Regions from separate parts of the Glutamicibacter sp. NPDC087831 genome, predicted to be linked through region 3. Evidence: riboswitches for the same ligand, from Rfam matches in the RefSeq annotation. Region 3 holds a riboswitch; each other region holds the start of a gene.
The links. A riboswitch is a leader RNA that binds a small molecule or an ion and turns the genes downstream of it on or off. The one in region 3 is predicted to bind S-adenosylmethionine.
Positions count from the first base shown of each region.

Region 1: it holds a riboswitch for S-adenosylmethionine, as region 3 does, so the genes downstream of both, ACIOJF_RS13530 (ABC transporter substrate-binding protein) here and ACIOJF_RS07850 (acyl-CoA dehydrogenase family protein) in region 3, are expected to answer to the same signal.
Region 2: it holds a riboswitch for S-adenosylmethionine, as region 3 does, so the genes downstream of both, ACIOJF_RS07110 (flavin reductase family protein) here and ACIOJF_RS07850 (acyl-CoA dehydrogenase family protein) in region 3, are expected to answer to the same signal.

Region 1 covers NZ_JBIUVH010000004.1:115,177-119,157, forward strand. The annotation lists gene ACIOJF_RS13520 (methionine ABC transporter permease) at 1-417, shown strand, start outside; gene ACIOJF_RS13525 (MetQ/NlpA family ABC transporter substrate-binding protein) at 447-1,358, shown strand; SAM riboswitch class I at 1,652-1,743, shown strand; gene ACIOJF_RS13530 (ABC transporter substrate-binding protein) at 1,868-3,499, shown strand; gene ACIOJF_RS13535 (ABC transporter permease) at 3,511-3,981, shown strand, end outside.
Region 2 covers NZ_JBIUVH010000002.1:131,420-135,400, reverse strand. The annotation lists gene ACIOJF_RS07110 (flavin reductase family protein) at 978-1,478, opposite strand; SAM riboswitch class IV at 1,573-1,689, opposite strand; gene ACIOJF_RS07105 (long-chain-fatty-acid--CoA ligase) at 2,067-3,674, shown strand; gene ACIOJF_RS07100 (PaaI family thioesterase) at 3,690-3,981, shown strand, end outside.
Region 3 covers NZ_JBIUVH010000002.1:300,639-304,619, reverse strand. The annotation lists gene ACIOJF_RS07855 (acyl-CoA dehydrogenase family protein) at 1-1,035, opposite strand, end outside; gene ACIOJF_RS07850 (acyl-CoA dehydrogenase family protein) at 1,064-2,290, opposite strand; SAM riboswitch class I at 2,341-2,431, opposite strand; gene ACIOJF_RS07845 (LLM class flavin-dependent oxidoreductase) at 2,561-3,981, opposite strand, start outside.

The DNA of each region.
Region 1 (3,981 bases), on a different contig from region 3:
AAATGGGTCACCGGCACCACCATCGGCATTGCGGCGGCCGCCGTGCCCATGACCATTGCCGGCATCCCGTTCTTCGCCCGGCTGGTGCAGAACGCGCTGAACGACCTGCCCAGGCACAACCTGGCCGTAGGGCTGGTGACCGGCGGTTCGACCGCGCAAATCATCGGCACCACCCAGATCCGCGAGGCGCTGCCGGCCCTGGCCTCGGCTATCACGCTGAACACCATCTCGATGATCGAGTACTCGGCCATCGCCGGAACCATCGGGGCCGGCGGCATCGGCTATCTCGCTGTGACCTACGGCTACCAGCGCTTCGACATGAACGTCATGCTGGCGACCATCGTGGTGCTGATCCTGACCGTGCAAATTGTCCAATTCCTCGGCGACCGCATCGCCCGCGCCCTGGCGCGTCCCTGAATACCATCGACGAACGAACGAGCGAGACCATGACTACACCGCACGCCGGGCACGACCACGGCTTCACGCTGCGCAAGAACCGCAATGCCCTTCCCTGGACCATCGCCGCCCTCGCGGCCGTGGCCGCCCTCATCCTCGGTGTGCTGCTGGGCCAGCAGCGCTCCGCCCCTGCCGCTGCTTCGGCCGCCGGAAGCCAGACGAAGTTCACCGTGCACTTCGAACCGGCCATGGCCGGCGAGGAGAAGATCCTGGATTTCGTGGCGCAGGAGATCGCCCCGGACTACGGCATCGAAATCGAGAAGGTCGGGCTTCAGGATCCGATCCAGGCCAACCAGGCGGTGGCCAGCGGCCAATTCGATGCCACGATTTTCGAGCACCAGTGGTACATGGAGCAGTCCGCGGAGGCCGCCGGGGTTGAGCTGGAACCCACGGTGGAGCTCTTCCAGTGGGGTTTCGGGCTCTATTCGAACCATTACGACTCGGTCGAGGACATCCCGCGTGGCGCCTCGCTGCTGCTGCCCAATGATGTGGCCAACCAGGGCCAGGCGCTGTGGCTGCTGCAACGCGAGGGCCTGCTCGGCCTGGACCCTGACATCGAACCGCGCACCGCGAAGATCTCCGATGTCATCGATAACCCCCGGGGCTTCGAGCTGAAGGAAGCCGACCTGCTGGCGATGCCGCGCATGCTCGACGATGTTGGCGCGGCCATCGGCTACGTCTCCCAATTCGACGCCGGCAAGGTCGACCGCGAACAGGGGATCTTGTTCCCCGAGCCGCCCAAGACCTTCGCCTCCCGCCTGATCATGGGCGCGGAGTACGCCAAGAGCGCCGATGCGCAGAAGCTTGTGGAAGCCTTCTCCGATCCGCGGCTGCAGGAGTACCTGGCCACGACCGAGGATCCGCTGGTCCAGGGAGTGCTCACCCCGGTCTCCGGTTCCTGACGGAACTGCCATTGCGCTGCACTGATCGGCGTGCGCGAAGCGGCCCGGCACCGACAGGTGCCGGGCCTCTTCGCGCTCCAGATGGCACATTATCTCCGCCGAGGCTGGCAGCGTCAAGGATTTCCCGTCAAGATGATTAACCCTTGGACTTGTGACGGAGCATTACGCCCAATATGACGAACATCGGGCATTTCAGGATGCGTTGTGTGACTTCATGACCGCTGTCTTACGTAACGCTTGTCTGCTGAATTCACGGGTTGCAGACTTGAATTGTTCGGCCGGTACAGCCGGACACCCCATCCAGAGCGACCGAGAGACCTGGCTCGTTGAAGTCGCAGCAACCACCCGTGAACGGGAGCGGTGCTAAGGCCAGGACCGATGGAGATTGCTAATTTTCATGACGGTCTGCCGGGAGAAACTCGCCAAGAGTATTCCCACAAATCATGGCAGAACGTGCAGCGAATCTAGGCGTAATCCTCGGGTCACCAACCGAGAGGACATTTGAAATCATGCGTACAGCACATTTTGGACTGAAGACCACTGCGATTCTTGCCGTTCTGGGCTTGTCGCTCACCGCTTGCGGAGGCAACGCCACTAAGACGGGCGCAGCGCAAGCAGCAGCCGATCCAGGGACTCCGGTTGAAGGTGGCACCTTCACCTTCGCTGAAGTTACCCCTATCAACAATTGGCAGACTCAGGCAGCACGCTTCTATGAGAAAGCGAATGTTCTGAACTCAGTGCTTGATCGCCTGACCTACTACGATGTGGAAGCCGGCAAACTGGTTGGCTGGATCGCCAGCGAATTCGAAGCCAATGAAGACCAGACGGAGTTTACCTTCACCATTCGCGACGGTGTCACTTTCTCAGACGGCTCCACGCTGGATGCTGAGGCTGTGAAGCTGAACCTGGATGCCCTTGGAAAGGGAATCAAGTCTGCCCAGATTGCGCCAAACGTTGACTTTGCTGCCTATAAGTCGGCAGAGGTCGTAGGGGACAACAAGGTCAAGGTCACGCTCAAGCGGCCAGATGCCAATTTCCTTAGGTCGACTTCCTCCGTAACTGCTGGTTTGGTGTCCCCGAAGACCCTTGAACTGGACAATGCCGCGCAGTCTTCCATCTCCAAAATTGTTGGTTCCGGCCCATTCGTCTTCGAATCGGAAAAGCCTGATGAAGAAGTCGTGTTCAGCAGCCGAGATGACTACGCCTGGGCGCCAGAAACTGCCCCAAACCAGGGTGATGCCTACCTGGATACCTTGGTTATCAAGTACCTTCCAGAGGTCGCTAGCCGTGCCGGCGCCGCCCAGTCCGGGCAGGTGGATCTCGTCCGAGGATTGCAGCCGGTAGACGAACAGGTGCTGGCCTCCAGCGGAGGCAAGGTTTACGCGGCCGAAGGGGTGGACCTGACCACCAACCACGCAGCTGTGCGCATTGGCTCGGGAAAGCTGGAAGACGTCAAAGTCCGCCAGGCACTGCAGGTTGCAATCGACCGCCAGGCCATCAAAGACACCGTTCTCTCGGATAGCTATGTCATCTCGGGATCGATCCTCAACCACAAGGCACCAGGGTTTGTAGACCTGTCTGCCGAATTGGCCTATAGCCCGGACAAGGCCAAGCAGTTATTGGACGACGCCGGATGGAAGCCGGGCGTAGATGGCATTCGGGAGAAGGACGGGAAGAAACTGGAAGTCACGATTTCCACCTCGAATAACTCCGTGGTCATCAAGCCCGCTTTCGAACTGATTGAACAGCAATGGCGCGAGATCGGCGTCCAGCTGATCAACCGTGCGGCAGACAATACTTTCCTGACCAACGCACTTGTTGACGACAAGGTGGAGTTCTTCGGAACTCGCCAGTTTGCGTACGGCGGACTGGGCCCGGTGTATGCACCCGCGAACAACAACCAGACCCTTCGCGCTGATCCTGAACTGAACAAGCTTTTCACCAAAGAGCAGTCGGCGACTACCGATGAGGAACACCTGAAGCTGGTCGAAGAGGAACAGCGTGCCCTGGTGCTGGACAAGGCGCTGACGCTGGTTCTTTGGGACGAAGTCCAGGTCTATGGCGCCCATAGCTCGGCGAACGTCGAGTTCACTTCCGGTACCGCGCCAATCTTCCAAGGTGCTTGGAAGAGCGAAGGCTAGGAGCCAAATCCATGGGCACTTACATCGTAAAACGACTGGGGCAGGCGCTTCTGGTCATCTGGCTTGCCTACACAGCGGTTTTCATTGCCGTGCAATCCTTGCCGAATGACCCGGTCACGATCTTCCTGAGCACTGACTCGGCGGCGGATCCAGCCACCATTGCCCAGATGAAGGCGTACTACGGATACGACCAGCCGCTCTTCGTGCAGTACTTCTCGCAGTTGCTCGGGCTGCTTCGCGGGGATCTTGGATATTCGCTATCCAATGGTTCGGAAGTGGCAACGCGCATCGGGGAAGTCGCTGGATCCACCTTGATTCTGGCTGGTAGTGCATTCGTTCTTTCGGTGGTATTCGCCCTGGCCATCGCGTCGGCTGCGAGCCTGGCCAGAAGCGGGACGTTGCGCAAGGCGCTGCTGAACCTGCCACCTTTGATGGTTTCGATACCTGTTTTCTGGTTGGGGCTGCTGCTCTTGCAGCTGTTG
Region 2 (3,981 bases), 170 kb from region 3:
GATGTCAGGCGCCTGTGGATATTTCTCTCCCGAACCCAACACTAGGGCTGTTATTAACAGGCGTAAACCTCATTATCCACAGAATATGTGGATAACACTCCTCTACCTGTGGACTTCCCTGTTCACAGTCTGGGGAGAACTCTGTGGATTACCCCACTCTACGTATCATTAATATCTGTTGACTTGGTTGTTTGTATTCGCACACCTGTGGACAGAAACTTAATTCATTGAAGCTCACGCCAACCGACCCAAGGTTATCAACACCCTTAATCGCCCAGTTCCCGGGGTTTTTCAGCCTTTGTACACATTTGCCCACGTCTTGTCCACAGTTTTGTGGATAACCTTGTGGATACTGGTGAATTTACAAAACCCTAAGTCACCGTGGATTAAATTCGCCAGCAAGGCCGGATCTTCCAGTAGTCCACAATCGGCTAGGGTTTCTGCGTTCGGGGGCGGTGGATAACTTAATGTGTGCAACGACTCGGCGGGCGAACCTGGATCAGCGACTGGGCTGCCGGCGCACTCTCGCCACTTCGCGTCCGCGACGCGCGCCAGTGAAGACGCCATAAAGCGCCGGTTTCATTTGTGATGCGCAGCCTTTGCATGGCTCGGAAGCCCCATGCGAGGGTTGCCGGCAATTCTCTGCCGCTCTGGTCCAGCGTGCAGCGAGGATCCATGAGCTATCTGCGTGGTTCTGTTCGACGGCCCAGACGGGTGGCGGATATGGCGAGTTCAAGGTTTCTCGCGACAGATACTTTGATGACGAGGTTATCGCCAAATGCCTGGGGCAGCTGGCCCAAGAAGGCAGGCCATGAGATTGCCAGCCATCTTGCCACGTCTTCTGGGTGGCGTGAGAGAACGGGCATTGCCGGTGTCGAGGGCTGCGGGGAACGGCTCAACCCGCCTAACCGGAATTCAAAAAGCTCCGGCCAGATCGATGTTTTGATCTGGCCGGAGCTTTGGAAGATGCGAAGCGCTTATACGAGCTCAGGAATCGGCAGCGAATGGAACCGCGAATCATGGAAGATCTGTGGCGAGTGCTCGGAGGTGCGGTGCCCGTGGACTTCCATCAGGACTACCCAGTGATCCCCCGCTTCGACCTCGTTGTAGATCGAAGTCTCCAACCACAACGTTGAGTCGTTGACGAAGAGCGCGCCCTGATCCGAGGAATAGGTATCGATTCCGCGGAACCGGTCGCCATTTTTCGAGGCAATCTGAGCGCAGACACCATCATTGCGTTCGCTCAGCACCGAGACGCCAATGCGGCCAGCTTCGCGCAGCTTTGGCCAAGTGTTCGAGGACTTCTGCACGGCGAACATCACCAGTGCAGGTTCGAGGGAAACTCCCACGGTAAACGATGAAGCGACAAGTCCCGTCTTCACGCCATCCAGTTCTGCACAGAGGGCGGCTACCCCTGATGGATGCTGAGCGAAAACCTTGCGCAGGGTCAACGGGTCAAGTTCAAGATTCAATGACATGGCTCGATTCCTTTGGGTCTTGCCCACCGCGCAGTAGCCTGCAAGCATTGGCTTCTCGTTACTCGAAGCCGCTTGGGCTGAAGTTCCGCGCCGTGTGCGGTACTTGTTCCAGCACATTTTGCGTGGAACCGAATCCTCACCTGGAGCACCCCACTACCGTTGAGAGGGTTGCCGATCAGCAAGCCAGGGCTTATAGCTGATGCTCTTGATTCTGTTTAAAACGATATGGCTCATGACGAACAGCCGTCAAACATTTCACTTCGCAAATCGCAATATTCGACGCAATATTCGATCCAAGGCCCCACCAGAAGTCCTTGGGCAGCCTTTTATTCGCTATGCGCCGCGCTTCTTGAACCCCTCGGCCCCCATGATCGCAGCAGGCTTCCGCCGCCCTTGATTCGGCAGAACACTAACGCCTCCCCTGGGCTCGGGGCCCTGGCGCGAATCCCCTACCGCCCACCGTAATGAAACTTGGTTTCCCGGCATGACGCTGAGGTTCATGCCACTATTGGTCATGGAGTGCATTGAGTCACACTCCTGCTTATTGTTCTCCGTAACCATCGATGACGATTGAGGAATAGCCACACCATGGTAGAGATTCAGGCCAACCATTCAGAATTGACCCCACTGCGTTTCTTGGAACGCACAGTCGAGGCCTATCCGAAGAAGACCGCCGTCATCCATGGAACTCGCATCTTCTCCTATGAAGAATTCGAAGCACGGGTGCACCGCTTTGCCCAGGCGCTGAAGGCTCGCATTGAGCCGGGCGACCGCGTGGCCGTGCTGGCACCGAATACTCCCGAAATGCTCATGGCGCATTACGCCGTACCGCTGTCAGGCGCAGTCCTCGTTGCCCTGAACACCCGACTCTCGGCCCACGAGCTGCAATACATCATTGATCATTCTGCTGCCAAGCTGATGCTTGCCGACACAGAGCTGTTGGAGAACACGAAGACCCTGCGCCGCGAGAACCCAACGCTGGAGGCGCTCATCGAGATCACCGATGACCAGTACGCCGGAGAACGTCCGGACGTGCCCGTGGACGCCACCTTGGACGAGCTAATCGCACAAGCCTCGGATGAAAGACTTCCCTACGCCATCGCCGATGAGCGGGCTCCGATCACTCTCAATTACACGTCGGGCACCACCGGCAAGCCGAAGGGCGTGCTCTACTCGCACCGCGGCAGCTACCTGAACTCGTTGGGCGAAGCGCACCACCAGGGCTTCACGGCCAAGACCCGCTACTTGTGGACCCTGCCGATGTTCCACTGCAACGGCTGGTGCACTCCATGGGCCGTCACCGCAGCGGGAGGAACCCACCTGTGCCTGCGCGGCGTGCGCGAAGATTCCGTTTGGGATGCCATCGAGAATCTTGGAACCACCCACTTGTGCGGCGCTCCGACCGTCTGCTCCATCATCGCCGACTCCACCCGCGCCCACCAGCTCGATGCGCCACTGCGCATCACCACCGCAGGAGCTCCCCCGTCCCCGGCAATCATCTCCAAGCTGCAGAAGCTGGGCATCGAGGTAGTCCATGTATATGGCCTCACCGAGGTATACGGACCGTACACGGTGTGCGAGTACCAGGATGAGTGGGATGCCCTCGATGGCCCGGACCGGGCCGCGAAGCTCGCCCGCCAAGGCGTTGGCATGATTACCGCCGAGTCCGCACGCATTGTTGACGAGAACATGAACGATGTCCCGGCGGATGGACAGACCATGGGCGAAATCGTGCTGCGCGGCAATAACGTCATGATCGGCTACTACCGCGATGAAGCGGCCACTACCCAAGCTTTCCATGGCGGCTGGTTCCACACCGGCGATCTGGGTGTCATGCACCCGGATGGCTACATCCAGGTGCGCGACCGGGCCAAGGACATCATCATTTCCGGCGGCGAGAACATCTCCACCATCGAGGTGGAGCAGGCGCTGGCCTCGCACCCTGAGGTGCTGGACCTGGCCGTCATCGGCATAGCGGACGAGAAATGGGGCGAGCGTCCGGTGGCATATGTCATCCGCGCCAGCGGATCCTCCCTGGACGCGCAAACGCTGATTGAATTCGCCCGCGAAAAGCTGGCCGGTTTCAAGGTGCCGCGCACCATCGTCTTCCCGCAGGATCTGCCGCGCACCTCCACTGGTAAGGTGCAGAAGAATGTCCTGCGCGCCCAGGCGCTAGAAGCCAGCACACCGAACTAGCCCGAGGATCACCAATTGGATAACCCAGCACCACGGATTCCCAACAAGTCCAGCCGTTTCAGCGAAAGCATCGGACTGGAATTCGATGAAATCACAGCCACTGAAGTACGCGGCCACGCGCAGTTGGACGAGAACCACCACACCCCCTGGGGCGTAGTCCATGGCGGCGTGTACACCTCGATCATCGAGAGCGCAGGATCGGTGGGCGCCAGCTACGCGGTGGCCGAACGCGGGCAATTCGCAGTCGGCGTGCACAACGCCACCGACTTCCTGCGCCCTTCCACCGGAGCACGGGTCCAGGTGATCG
Region 3 (3,981 bases):
GAGGACCAATGGCGTGAGCACCACCTGCGCCTGGGCGCTGGCCAGCTCTGCCGCATCGTTGGCTGCTTCGTCCTCTTCCCCGGTCACCTCGCCGGTGTGCAGCGCCTGCGCAGTTTCATAGGCTCCCTGCAATGCCGTCGACACTCGTTCCACCGTTGCCGCGGCAGCGAAGGCCGCCGCGGAGACCTCGCCGATCACCTGCAGCAGCTGCGGGTCTTCGGCCGCCAGATTGGCCGCGGCATGGCTGAAGGTCCGCTTGCGCGCCTTCAGCTCGGCGGCGAAGTCGCGCTCGGCTGCTTTGGCGGAGCCGGCCAGAACAGCGAGCAGCACCTGCTGGTAGAAAGCTGTCTGGTACTTGAAACGCGTATCGAAGTCGATGAGGTCTTCTTCGGCGACAATCGCATCGGTGAAGGTGGAGGTGCCGGTACCCGTGGTGCGCTGGCCGAAGCCATCCCAGTCATCGGCCAGCTCGACGCCGGGCTGGTGGCGGTTGACTGCGGCGATCACGCGCTTTCCGGTGTCGGTGCGCTCTGCGTAGGTATCGAGCCAGTCGGCGAAGATCGAGCCGGTGGAGTAGTACTTGGTGCCGTTGAGCTTGAATCTTCCCTCGCCGTCCGGGGTGACCTTGGTGATCACGTCCCCGACCTTGACGGTGCCGACCTCGGTCCAGGAGTTGCCCACCAGTTCTCCCGCCACGAAGCGGGCCAGCCACTTGTCGCGCCCCTGACCGGGGGCCGCAACCAGACGGTCCTCGACGAAGGCGAAGTGAGCGCGCAGCGCTTGGGCAATATTGGAATCCGCCGCCGCGAGATCCACGAAGAGCTCGAAGAGTTCGGGCAGCGTAGCACCGGCACCCCCGTGCGATTCCGGGACCCGAACCGCGCCAAAGCCGGCAGCGGCCAGGTCCGCGACCTGCTGGTAGGGCAATTCGCCGGTGCGGTCGCGTTCAGCTGCACCCTGCGCAATGCGCGCGAAGAGCGGTGCGAAGCGGTTTTTGAGGCCTGCGAGTCGATTGCCAGTTGCAAGTACAGTCATCGTTCAGTCCAATCCGGGAGAAGTTTTCTTAGGTGTACAGCGAGAGCGGCTGGGACTCTCCGCGCAGGAAGTAGGCGCCGACCTCGATCTTCTTGTAGTCCACTGGGTCGTGCAGCGAATGGGTGCGCACATTGCGCCAGTACAGGTCCAGGCCCACCGAGTTCGCAGTCGAAGATGAACCGGTCACCTCGAAGATCCGGTTCGCCACATCCACTCCCACCTCAGTGGAGACCACCTTGGCTTCAGCAATTTCCACGGCCAACGCCGCTCGTTCGGGCTGGGTGACTTCCCCGGCCTTCGAGAGCAGGGCATCGAATTTCCGGCCCAGCTTCTCGGTCAGCGCCGCCACTGCTGCAGTGCGGGCTTTGAGCTCTCCGACGGTGCGCTGGAAGATCGGGTCCTGCGAGTAGGTCTCTGCCTGCGAGAACAGCCAGGCGTTCTTGCGGCCCAGCAAGATCTGCTTGCCGCGCTCCAGTGCTCCCTGGGCGATGCCCAGGTAGAAGTTGGCGAAGGCCAGCTGGATACCGGGGGTAAGCAGGGTGGAGACCGGTTCATCGGTGACGAATCCCAGCAAGTCCCCTGCTTCGAGCCGCACGTTGTGGAACTTCAAGGAATTCGACGCGCTCAGCCGCTGTCCCAGGTAGTCCCAGTCGTCAACGATTTCCAAGCCATCGATATCGCGTGACAGAACCAACGCGAGAATCTGCCCGTCGTATTCTCCGCCCTGGACCAGCGCGTTGATGACGATGACCTCGCCAACACCGGAACCCGTGGAGAATCGCTTGGCTCCATTCAGTCGGTAGCCGTCCCCTTCGGCGCTCAGCGTCAAATCCGGATCAACTGGATTCACCGAATCGCCCCAGAGCCAGCCACCTTCCACGGTGCGCTGCCACCATGCCCCTTGCGCTTCTGCTGGGGCGTAGAACGCAATGCCGGACTGGTTGATGTAGTGGTAAGCCAGCAACTGCGAGATGGAGCCATCGGCTGCGGCCAGTATGCGGACCGCTTCGAAAGCCGTTTCCCAATGGGCTCCGGCTCCGCCGAATTCTGCAGGCACCAAGAGATTGAGCAACCCGGCTTCGCGCAGCAGCTGCACTTCGGCGAAAGGCTGGGCGTTCTTTCGGTCGCGTTCGAGCGCGTCAGCCGCCAGCTTGTCAGCTACTTGCTGGGCGACGTCGCGCCAATGAGCCAGTTCAGCTTCATCAGCAGTGCCGGTGTAGGGCACGCGCGGCAATTGGGTATCCAGTACAGTCATCTTCGTTCTCCTCTTGGGCTATGGATTCCGAAGGATGCAGAAAATCTGCGGATCCATCGAACCTGGCGTTAGCACTACCTGCGGAGTGCAGGCTTGCTGCGGCGTCTCGGAGCCAGGTCTCTCAGCCGCTCTGGATGGGTTGTTCTCCATCAGTGAAGCACCGACGGCCTCCGCTTGGCAGGGAAGATGTCATAGGACGGAACATCGTCATGAATCGACATTTTCGAGGCCTTCACAGGGGCCTCAGTGGCCGTCATATTTCCTCATGTGTCACCGGGCGCCTAGTACAGCTTCAGGTGTTTGGCTCGCTTGGGATTCCGCTGCCGAGGCCTTTCCCGCATAAGCCCCGCGATAGGCGGCTGCCGGGTGATCGTCAGCCACTCGCGTCGTGCCGGGACCCGCCAGATATTCGCGCAGGGTGTTGCCTTCGTATCCTGCCCAAGTTCTTCCGCGCTTCCGCAACTCGGGAACCACCAGATCGGTGAACTGCTCGAAGGAACCTGGGGTGATGGCATAGGCCAAGTTGATCCCGTCCAATCCTGATTCATCCACCCAACGCTCGATTTCGTCCGCCACGGTTTCCGGCGAACCGACGAGCACCGGTCCGATGCCGCCAACTCCGAGGTAGTCGGCGATGGCATTCGGGGTCCACTTCTGCTGCGGATTCGCTGTAGTGAAAATCGATACCGCCGATCGCGCCGCGTTGGTTTCCAGATATTGCAGCTCCTCATCCGGCGCGTACTGGCTCAGGTCCAAGCCCGACCACCCGCCATAGAATGCCATGGCACCTTCGCGCGAGGCATAGGACTGGTATTCGCGGTAGAGCTTCTGCGCCTGCGCGTCTGAATCAGCCACCACAGTGGTCATCAGCGCATAGATTTTGGCGGCGTCCCGGGGCCGACCCACCAGTTCGAACTCATCGCGGATCGCATCGGTCTGGCGGCGGGTGACCGCGGTATTGATCGAATTCAGGAAGATGCCCTCGGCATGCTGCGCGCCAAAGCGCCGGCCGCGCGAAGAAGCGCCCGCTTGGAAGATCGCCGGGGTGCGCTGGATGGAAGGCTCGGAAAGATGGATGCCCGGCACGTTGAAGTACTGGCCGTGATGGTTAATCGGATGCACCTTGGAAGGGTCGGTGTAGACGCCACGTTCGCGGTCCTTGAGAACCGCGTCTTCCTCCCATGATCCCTCCCAGAGCTTGTAGACCACGTCCATGAATTCATCGGCAATGTCGTAGCGGGCGTCGTGATCCAGCTGCCTGGCCATGCCCAGATTGCGGGCCGCCGACTCCAAGTAGCTAGTCACCACGTTCCAACCGATGCGCCCGCGGGTGAGGTGGTCCAGCGAGGAGAACTTCCGGGCCAGCGCGTAGGGTCGCTCATAGGTCAGCGCGCTGGTCACCGCGAAACCGAGATTCTTCGTGGCCGCGGCCATGGCGGAAACCTGCATGAAGGGATCGTTCAGTGGCACCTGGTCGGCATCGAGCAAGGCTGGACCGCTGGAATTCTGGTACACGTCATAGATGCCAAGTACATCGGCGAGGAACAGGGCATCAAAGCCACCGCGCTCCAGGGTCTTGGCCAGATCCACCCAGTATTCAAGGGTGTTGTATTCGTCGGCTCGATTCTGCGGGTGCCGCCACAGCCCAGGGCTCTGGTGGCTGACGCAGGTCATGTCAAAGGCGTTAAGGT